Regions from separate parts of the Azospira sp. genome, predicted to be linked through region 2. Evidence: riboswitches for the same ligand, from Rfam matches in the RefSeq annotation. Region 2 holds a riboswitch; the other holds the start of a gene.

Region 1 (4,312 bases), 130 kb from region 2:
CCAGGGCGGCCCGCACTTCCTCGGTGTCGGCCACCACGAATTCGGTGATGCCCTTGACCAGGGCGTGCTCCAGGCGCTTTTCCACCGGCAGGGTGCGCCAGGTGAGGTCCGGTCCCGTGTCCTTGGCCTTGCCTTCCTTCACCGTCTGGGCGAATTCCACCAATGCTTCGCCGGCGCCGGGGTGGCGGTTCAGCACCACGTCTTCCACCTTCTGCCGCAGTTCCGGTTCCAGGTCGTCGTACACGCCGAGCATGCCGGCGTTGACGATGCCCATGGTCATGCCGGCCTGGATGGCGTGGTAGAGGAAGACGGTGTGGATGGCTTCCCGCACCGGGTCGTTGCCGCGGAAGGAGAAGGAGACGTTGGAGACGCCGCCGGAAATCTGGGCGTGGGGCAGGTTTTCACGAATCCAGCGGGTGGCGTTGATGAAGTCCACCGCGTAGTTGTCGTGCTCCTCGATACCCGTGGCGATGGCGAAGATGTTGGGGTCGAAGATGATGTCCTGGGCCGGGAAACCGATACCGACCAGCAGGTCGTAGGCCCGCTTGCAGATCTCGGTCTTGCGCGCGTAGGTGTCGGCCTGGCCCTTCTCGTCGAAGGCCATGACGATGACGGCGGCGCCGTAGCGGCGGGCCAGCTTGGCCTGCTCCAGGAACTTGGCCTCCCCTTCCTTCATGGAAATGGAGTTCACGATGCCCTTGCCCTGGATGCACTTGAGGCCGGTCTCGATCACCTCCCACTTGGAGGAGTCGAGCATGATGGGCACCCGGGAAATATCCGGTTCCGAGGCGATCAGCTTGAGGAACTTCTCCATGGCGGCCACGGAATCCAGCATGGCCTCGTCCATGTTGATGTCGATGACCTGGGCGCCGTTCTCCACCTGCTGCCGGGCCACGGCCAGGGCGTCGTCGTAGCGCCCTTCCAGGATCATGCGGGCGAAGGCCTTGGAGCCGGTGACGTTGGTGCGCTCGCCCACGTTCACATAGAGGCTGTCGGGGCCGACGTTGAAGGGTTCCAGGCCGGAGAGGCGCAGCTGGGGCTCGATCGCCGGAATGGCCCGGGGGGCGATGCCGGCCACCATCTTGGCGATGGCGGCGATGTGGTCCGGCGAGGTGCCGCAGCAGCCGCCGACGATGTTCACGAAGCCGTGCCTGGCCCAGTCGGCGATTTCCTCGGCCAGCTGCTCCGGGGTCTCGTCGTAGCCGCCGAAGGCGTTGGGCAGGCCGGCGTTGGGGTGGGCGGAGACGAAGCAGTCGCACACCCGTGACAGCTCCTCCACGTACTGGCGCAGTTCCTTGGCGCCGAGGGCACAGTTGAGGCCGAAGGAGAGGGGCTTGATGTGGTTCAGCGAGTTCCAGAAGGCTTCGGCGGTCTGGCCCGAGAGGGTGCGGCCGGAGGCGTCGGTGATGGTGCCGGAGATCATCACCGGCCAGCGGCGGCCCACCTTGTCGAAGAAGGTCTCGATGGCGAACAGGGCGGCCTTGGCATTCAGCGTGTCGAACACCGTCTCCACCAGCAGGATGTCGGCACCGCCGTCGGTGAGGCCGCGGATGGCTTCCAGGTAGTTTTCCACCAGCTCGTCGAAGGTGACGTTGCGGTAGCCGGGATCGTTCACGTCCGGGGAGATGGAGGCGGTGCGGCTGGTGGGGCCGAGTACCCCGGCGACGAAGCGGGGCTTGGCCGGGTTCTTTGCCGTGAATTCGTCGCACACTTCCCGGGCCAGCTTGGCGCCGGCCACGTTCAGTTCGTAGACGATGGCTTCCAGCTTGTAGTCGGCCTGGGACACCTTGGTGGCGTTGAAGGTGTTGGTTTCCAGAATGTCGGCGCCGGCCGCCAGGTATTCGGCGTGGATGCCGCGGATGACCTCGGGGCGGGTCAGCAGCAGCAGGTCGTTGTTGCCCTTCAGGTCGTGGGCGTGGTCGGCGAAGCGGGTCCCGCGGTAGTCCTTCTCGGTCAGCCCGTGGCGCTGGATCATGGTGCCCATGGCGCCGTCCAGGATCAGGAGGCGCTGCTGGAGAAGGGCGGAGAGTTCGGAGCTGCGGTCGGGCTGCATGGATTACCTCGGCGTTTCAGTATTCACCGGCCGGGCGCCGCCACTTTGCATGCTGGAAAAGCAAACGGCGCCACAAACCATTTCGGGGGTTTGCGAGCGCCGTTGATCGTTGCCGAGCCTGGCCCGGCGTCCGGAAAAAACCGGTCGGGTCGCAGCGCTCCTCGGCAGGGTCGCAAGTTTACTTTTTGCGGCCCCCGCTGCCAAGCAAAACTTGATAAAAAACAGGGGGCTCCGTGCCGATCGGCGACTTCAGGCCTTCGCTTCCACCCGCCGGGAGGTGCCGCTGACCCGGCCGTCCGCACCGAAGTGCACGTGGAAGTGGGTTTCGTCGCTGGTGGGGATGCCGGCGATGCGCCAGTCCCACACGGTTTCCGGCTTCAGGGGAAAGTGGTTGATGCTGCCCGGCCGGCCCAGGATGCGCCGCACCTGCTCCTGGCTCATGCCCTTTTCGATGCGGGCGAAGTTGGCCTCGGTCAGCACCTGTTCCACCGAGCGCAAGATGCGGTCGGGGCCCAGGGTGATCATGTAGGTGTCCACCCCGGCCGGGCCCCGGGGATATTCCCAGGTCAGGCTGCCGTCCTCGTTGTGCCATTCCATGGCGGGGGTGCCGAAGCGGTCCCGCACTTCCAGGTCGGTGGAAATGCCGGGTTTCAGGTCCTGCAGGGCCAGGTAGTCGCAGCCCGCCAGGGAGAGGCCCAAAAGCAGGGCCAGGACGGCCAGGGGACGGCGCTTCACGGGGCGGCCTCGGTGAATTGCAGGCGCACCCGCTCCGCCTCCAGCTGGGCGTCGCCTTCGGTGTCGGCGAAGGTGGCGGCGATGCTGCGGAAATCCTCGGCCACCTGGAGGAAGGCGTCCACCATGTCCGGATCGAAGTGCTTGCCGCGCCCTTCGCTGATGATCTGCACCGCCTGCTCATGGGGGAAGGGAGGCTTGTACACCCGGCGGCTGATGAGGGCGTCGTAGACGTCGGCCACCGCCATGAGCCTGGCCGCCACCGGAATCTCGTCGCCCCGCAGGCCCAGGGGGTAGCCGCTGCCGTCCCATTTCTCCTGGTGCGCATAGGCGATGTCCCGGGCGAAGCGGAGGAAGGTGTTGGGCGAGTTGAGCCGCACTTCGGCGTGGAGGATGGCGTCCCGGCCCAGGGTGGTGTGGGTCTTCATGATCTCGAACTCTTCCGGGGTCAGCTTGCCCGGCTTGAGCAGGATGCGGTCGGGAATGCCCACCTTGCCGATGTCGTGCAGGGGCGCGGACTTGTACAGCAGCTCGATGTTGGCGTCGCTGAGGAAGGCGGCGAAGCGGGGGTGGCCCTGCAGCTGCCGGGCCAGGATGCGCACGTAGTTCTGGGTGCGGCGGATGTGGTTGCCGGTTTCGTTGTCCCGGGTTTCCGCCAGGGAGGCCATGGCCATGATGGTCACGTCCTGGATCATGGAGACCTCCTGGGTGCGGCGCTGCACCTCGCTCTCCAGGTAGGCGTTCTGGTCCTTGAGGAAATCCTTGGCGGCCTTCAGGGTGAGGTGGGTGTGCACCCGGGCGAGGAGGATGGGCGGGCTCACCGGCTTGGTGATGTAGTCCACCGCGCCCAGTTCGAAGCCCTGGCGCTCGTCCTCGATCTGGCTGCGGGCGGTGAGGAAGATGAAGGGTATGTCCCGGGTGGCCGGGTCGGCCCGCAGGCGCCGGGCCACTTCCAGGCCGTCCATGTCCGGCATCATGATGTCGAGCAGGATCAGGTCCGGCGGCGGCGTGCCGGCGGCCACCCGCAGGGCCCGCTCGCCGTTGTTGGCCACCTTGATGGCGTAGCGGTCCTGCAGCAGCTCGGCCATCAGGGTCAGGTTGTCCGGGGTGTCGTCCACCACCAGGATCACGGGCCGGGTCGTGAAGTCCAGATTGAGGCTCATGGCATCCCTCCCTAGAGATGGGCCCGGGCGATGTTGAGGGCCCGGTCGTAATCATAATCGGCAATGGCCTTTTCCAGACCTGTCAGGTCCGCCGGCGGCAGCAGCCCGGCCAGGAGGGCGCGGCTTTCCCGGAACAGCTGGCCGGCGTGGATTTCGCTGGCTTCCAGCTGTTCCGCCAGCTCGGCCAGCAGCTGGCGGGCCCGGTGGCGCTGATCCGCATCCAGGGGGGCAGCCTGGGTCGGCGCCGGGCCACCCTCTTCCACCAGGGCGGCGGCGATGGCTCCGGTGACGGCCGCCAGCTCTTCCGCCAGGCGTTGCCGCAGGGACTCCAGTTTCTGCCCCTGGCCGTCGTTGCGGCGCAGGG
Region 2 (4,312 bases):
CCTCGCCGCCAGAACAAAACCTCCATGGCCGTCTCCGCGCCAGCAAAGAAAAACCCCCGGCCGCCACGGCACGGGGATTGCCCCTGACCTTTGCTCAGCGCCCCCGAGGGGTACGCCGCCAGCGGCCGGCTCAGCGGTTGCCGAGCCCCAGACGCTGCCAGATCTCAGTGGTCAGGCCGGACTGGTTCATGGAATAGAAATGCAGCCCCGGGGCGCCGCCGGCCAGCAGCTTCTGGCACAGCTCGGTGACCACATCCAGGCCGAAGGCCTTGATGGAATCGGCATCGTCGCCGAAGCCTTCGAACTTCTTGCGCATCCAGCGGGGGATTTCGGCGCCGCAGGCATCGGAGAAGCGGGCCAGCTTGGCAAAGCTGGCAATGGGCATGATCCCCGGGACGATGGGAATGGTCACCCCGGCGGCCCGCACCGCATCCACGAAATGGAAGTAGGCGTCGGCGTTGTAGAAGTATTGGGTGATGGCGGAATTGGCACCCGCATTGACCTTGCGCACGAAAGCCTGCAGGTCGTCGTCGGCGCTGCGGGCCTGGGGATGCCATTCCGGATAGGCGGCCACTTCGATATGGAAGTGATCGTCGGTCTCGGCCCGGATGAACTCCACCAGCTCGTTGGCGTAGCGGAATTCGCCCGGGTCGGCCATGCCGGAGGGCAGGTCGCCGCGCAGGGCCACCACGCGACGGATGCCCTCGGCCTGGAACTCGGCCAGGATGCCGCGGATGGACTCCCGGGAGGAGCCGATGCAGGACAGGTGGGGTGCCGCATCCAGGCCGGCGGCGACGATTTCGCGCACGGTGGAGAAGGTACGCTCCCGGGTGGAACCGCCGGCACCGTAGGTGACGGAGAAGAAGGCCGGCTTCAGGGCCGCCAGCTTGTCCCGCACCAGGCGCAGCTTCTCCACGCCTTCCGCCGTCTGGGGCGGAAAGAATTCGATACTGAACGTCTTGTCGTTCATGGCGTCTGCCTTTCCTCCAGCAACTGCAGCCGGGTACCGGGCGGCAATTCCTGGGAAGCTTTGGTGATGAGGCCGACGGGTCCCCGGACCCAGCCCTGACTGATCAGATCCCGGGCCAGGGCACGGGAGGCGGCCAGGCCCTGTTCCACCAGCAGCACGTCGGCGCGCACGCCCTTGCGGACGTGGGGCACCGCCTCCTGGCGCACCTTGGGCGGCGGACGGGAACTGCGGCTGTGGAACGAGTTCATGGACATGGCGGGTCCCGACCCATCGTCTGCAGGCCGCCTCCGGCAAGGGAGACGGCCCGGCTACGGCTTAGTAGCGGTAGTGGTCGGCCTTGTAGGGGCCTTGCACGGGCACGCCGATGTAGTCGGCCTGCTGCTGGGTGAGGGTGGTCAGCTGCACGTTGAGGGTCTTCAGCTGCAGGCGGGCCACCTTCTCGTCCAGGTGCTTGGGCAGGGTGTAGACACCCACCGGGTAATCGGCGGTCTTGGTGAACAGCTCGATCTGGGCGATGGTCTGGTTGGCGAAGGAGGAGCTCATCACGTAGCTGGGGTGGCCGGTGGCGCAGCCCAGGTTCACCAGGCGGCCCTTGGCCAGCAGGATGATGCGCTTGCCGTCGGGGAAGATGACATGATCGACCTGGGGCTTGATCTCTTCCCACTGGTACTTTTCCAGGGAAGCGACGTCGATTTCGTTATCGAAGTGGCCGATGTTGCAGACGATGGCGTTGTTCTTCATCTTCACCATGTGGTCATGGGTGATGACGTGGAAGTTGCCGGTGGTGGTGACGAAGATGTCGGCCTTGTCGGCAGCGTATTCCATGGTGACGACGCGGTAGCCTTCCATGGCGGCCTGCAGGGCGCAGATCGGGTCGATCTCGGTGACCCAGACCTGGGCGGAGAGGGCGCGCAGGGCCTGGGCGGAACCCTTGCCCACGTCGCCGTAGCCGCAGACCACGGCGATCTTGCCGGCCACCATGACGTCGGTGGCGCGCTTGATGCCGTCCACCAGGGATTCGCGGCAACCGTAGAGGTTGTCGAACTTGGACTTGGTGACGGAATCGTTCACGTTGATGGCGGGGAACTTGAGGTCGCCGCGGGCGTGCATCTGGTACAGGCGATGCACGCCGGTGGTGGTCTCTTCGGTAACGCCCTTGATCTTTTCCAGACGCACGGAGTACCAGGTGGGGTCCTGGGCCAGCTTGGCCTTGATGGCGGCGAAGAGGATGGTCTCTTCTTCGGAACCGGGCTTGGCCAGGACGGAAATGTCCTTCTCGGCCTTGGCGCCCAGGTGCAGCAGCAGGGTGGCATCGCCACCGTCGTCCAGGATCATGTTGGAATAGCCACCGTCGGCCCATTCGAAGATGCGGTGGGTGTAGTCCCAGTACTCGGTCAGGGTCTCGCCCTTGACGGCGAAGACGGGGATGCCGGCAGCGGCGATGGCGGCAGCGGCGTGATCCTGGGTGGAGAAGATGTTGCAGGAAGCCCAGCGCACTTCGGCACCGAGGGCCACCAGGGTCTCGATCAGCACCGCGGTCTGGATGGTCATGTGCAGGGAGCCGGTGATGCGGGCGCCCTTCAGGGGCTGGCTCTTGGCGTACTCCTCGCGGATGGCCATGAGACCGGGCATTTCGGTCTCGGCAATCTTGATTTCCTTGCGGCCCCAGGCGGACAGGCCCAGGTCGGCGATCACGTAATCTTTGAATTCAGCCACAGCAGTGCTCCTTAAGAACTGTGGCCGGGGAGGGGAGGGAGTGCGATAGCAGGGCTCACCTGGCCCCCTGCGCCCGGCAGGGTTGTAAAGGTGAGCGCCGTTGAAACTGGTCTCCCCTGGCGGGGCAGACATCCGAGCCTGGGACCTTGCCGGCCTCGCAGCGCTCCTCGGAAGTGGCGGATTATAGACGGAAATACCGGTCGGGGAAATTCCCCGGCCGCCCCCCCGCACCGGGCTCAGGCCGCCGCCGTGCTCCAGATTTCGTCCACGTTGCCAATGCCCCACTTGGCCGGGTCCTCCCGGCCGGCAATCTTGTCGTGCACGCCGGGACGGGACAGGTCCAGCAACTCCGGCGCAATGTGGGCATTGGACTTGGTGGAAAAGAAGACCTTGACCCGGGGCGCCAGCAGGGACTTCTCGCTCTGCTCCACCACCACCCCCAGCCGCCCCGATTCGAGGCGGACGAAGGAGCCGATGGGGTAGATGCCCAGGCTCTTGACGAAGGCCTGGAAGACCCGGGGATCGAAATGCCCGTCGGCCCACTCGGCCATCTTCTTGATCGATTCGGCCGGGTCCCAGCCAGCCTTGTAGGGTCGGTTGGAGGTAATGGCGTCATAGACGTCGCAGACCGCCCCCATCTTGGCCAGCAGGCTGATCTCTTCGCCCTTGAGCCCCTTGGGGTAGCCGCCGCCGTTCATCTTTTCGTGGTGGTGCAGGCAGACGTCCAGCGCCTCCGGCGGCACCCCCTTGCCTTCCAGCAAGACCTTGTGCCCTTCGGCGGGGTGGGTCTTGATGACCGCAAATTCTTCGTCGGTCAGCTTGCCCGGCTTGTTGAGAATTTCGGCCGGGATGAAGGCCTTGCCCATGTCGTGCAGCAGGCCGGACAGGCCCGCCAGACGGGTCTGCTGCTCGTCCAGGCCGAGCTGGCGGGCCAGGGCCACCATCAGGGCGCAGACGGCGACCGAGTGCATGTAGGTGTAATCGTCGGCCGTCTTCAGGCGGGCCAGGCTGATCAGGGCGCCGGGATTGCGGGCCACGGAATCGGCGATCTCCTCCACCAACACCTGGGCCTGCTCCGCATCCACGGCCTTGCCCATGCGGGCCTCCTGGAACATGGACACCACGGCCTTCTTGGCGCTGTTGCAGATTTTCGCCGCCCGCTGCATCTCCACCGCGGTGCTGGTGCGCTCCAGGGAACGGGTGGCCTGGGCCTCCCGCACCTGTTCCTCGGCCACCAGGGCCTCGGACTCGGTCTCGCTGATGGCCGCCTCGCCGGCTTCCACGTCCAGCCCCTTACCGGCATCGATCCAGACTTCGGTGATGCAGCTGGCGCGAATGGCGCGGATGTCCTCCGGGTCCTTCAGGACGAAGGAGTTGCGCCAGAACGGATGATCGATCCAGGCGCCACAGAAGGATTTGAGATACATGCCGACACGCAGTTGTTCGACATGGATTTTCTTGAGCATGGGGGACAGGCAGGAGGCGGAAAACCTCCATTTTATGCCCAGGGGAAGGCGAATTGCGGAAATTCCCCCCGCCCCTGGGAATCACCCCAGGGCCGGGGACGGAGGAACTAGGGCTGGGCAGCCTTGGCGGCCTCCAGGTTTTCCCGCATGAAACGCTTGT

What was found. A riboswitch is a leader RNA that binds a small molecule or an ion and turns the genes downstream of it on or off. The one in region 2 is predicted to bind S-adenosylhomocysteine.
Region 1: another riboswitch for S-adenosylhomocysteine. It lies ahead of metH (methionine synthase); the one in region 2 lies ahead of ahcY (adenosylhomocysteinase).

Annotation. Positions count from the first base shown of each region.
Region 1 is NZ_JAOTRW010000006.1:158,718-163,029, forward strand. It holds gene metH (methionine synthase) at 1-2,053, opposite strand, end outside; S-adenosyl-L-homocysteine riboswitch at 2,141-2,222, opposite strand; gene bamE (outer membrane protein assembly factor BamE domain-containing protein) at 2,303-2,788, opposite strand; gene OEL49_RS10540 (response regulator) at 2,785-3,948, opposite strand; gene OEL49_RS10545 (response regulator) at 3,960-4,312, opposite strand, start outside.
Region 2 is NZ_JAOTRW010000006.1:291,035-295,346, reverse strand. It holds gene metF (methylenetetrahydrofolate reductase [NAD(P)H]) at 131-970, opposite strand; gene OEL49_RS11140 (S4 domain-containing protein) at 967-1,224, opposite strand; gene ahcY (adenosylhomocysteinase) at 1,286-2,686, opposite strand; S-adenosyl-L-homocysteine riboswitch at 2,772-2,861, opposite strand; gene OEL49_RS11130 (HD-GYP domain-containing protein) at 2,923-4,152, opposite strand; gene OEL49_RS17340 (AMP-binding enzyme) at 4,260-4,312, opposite strand, start outside.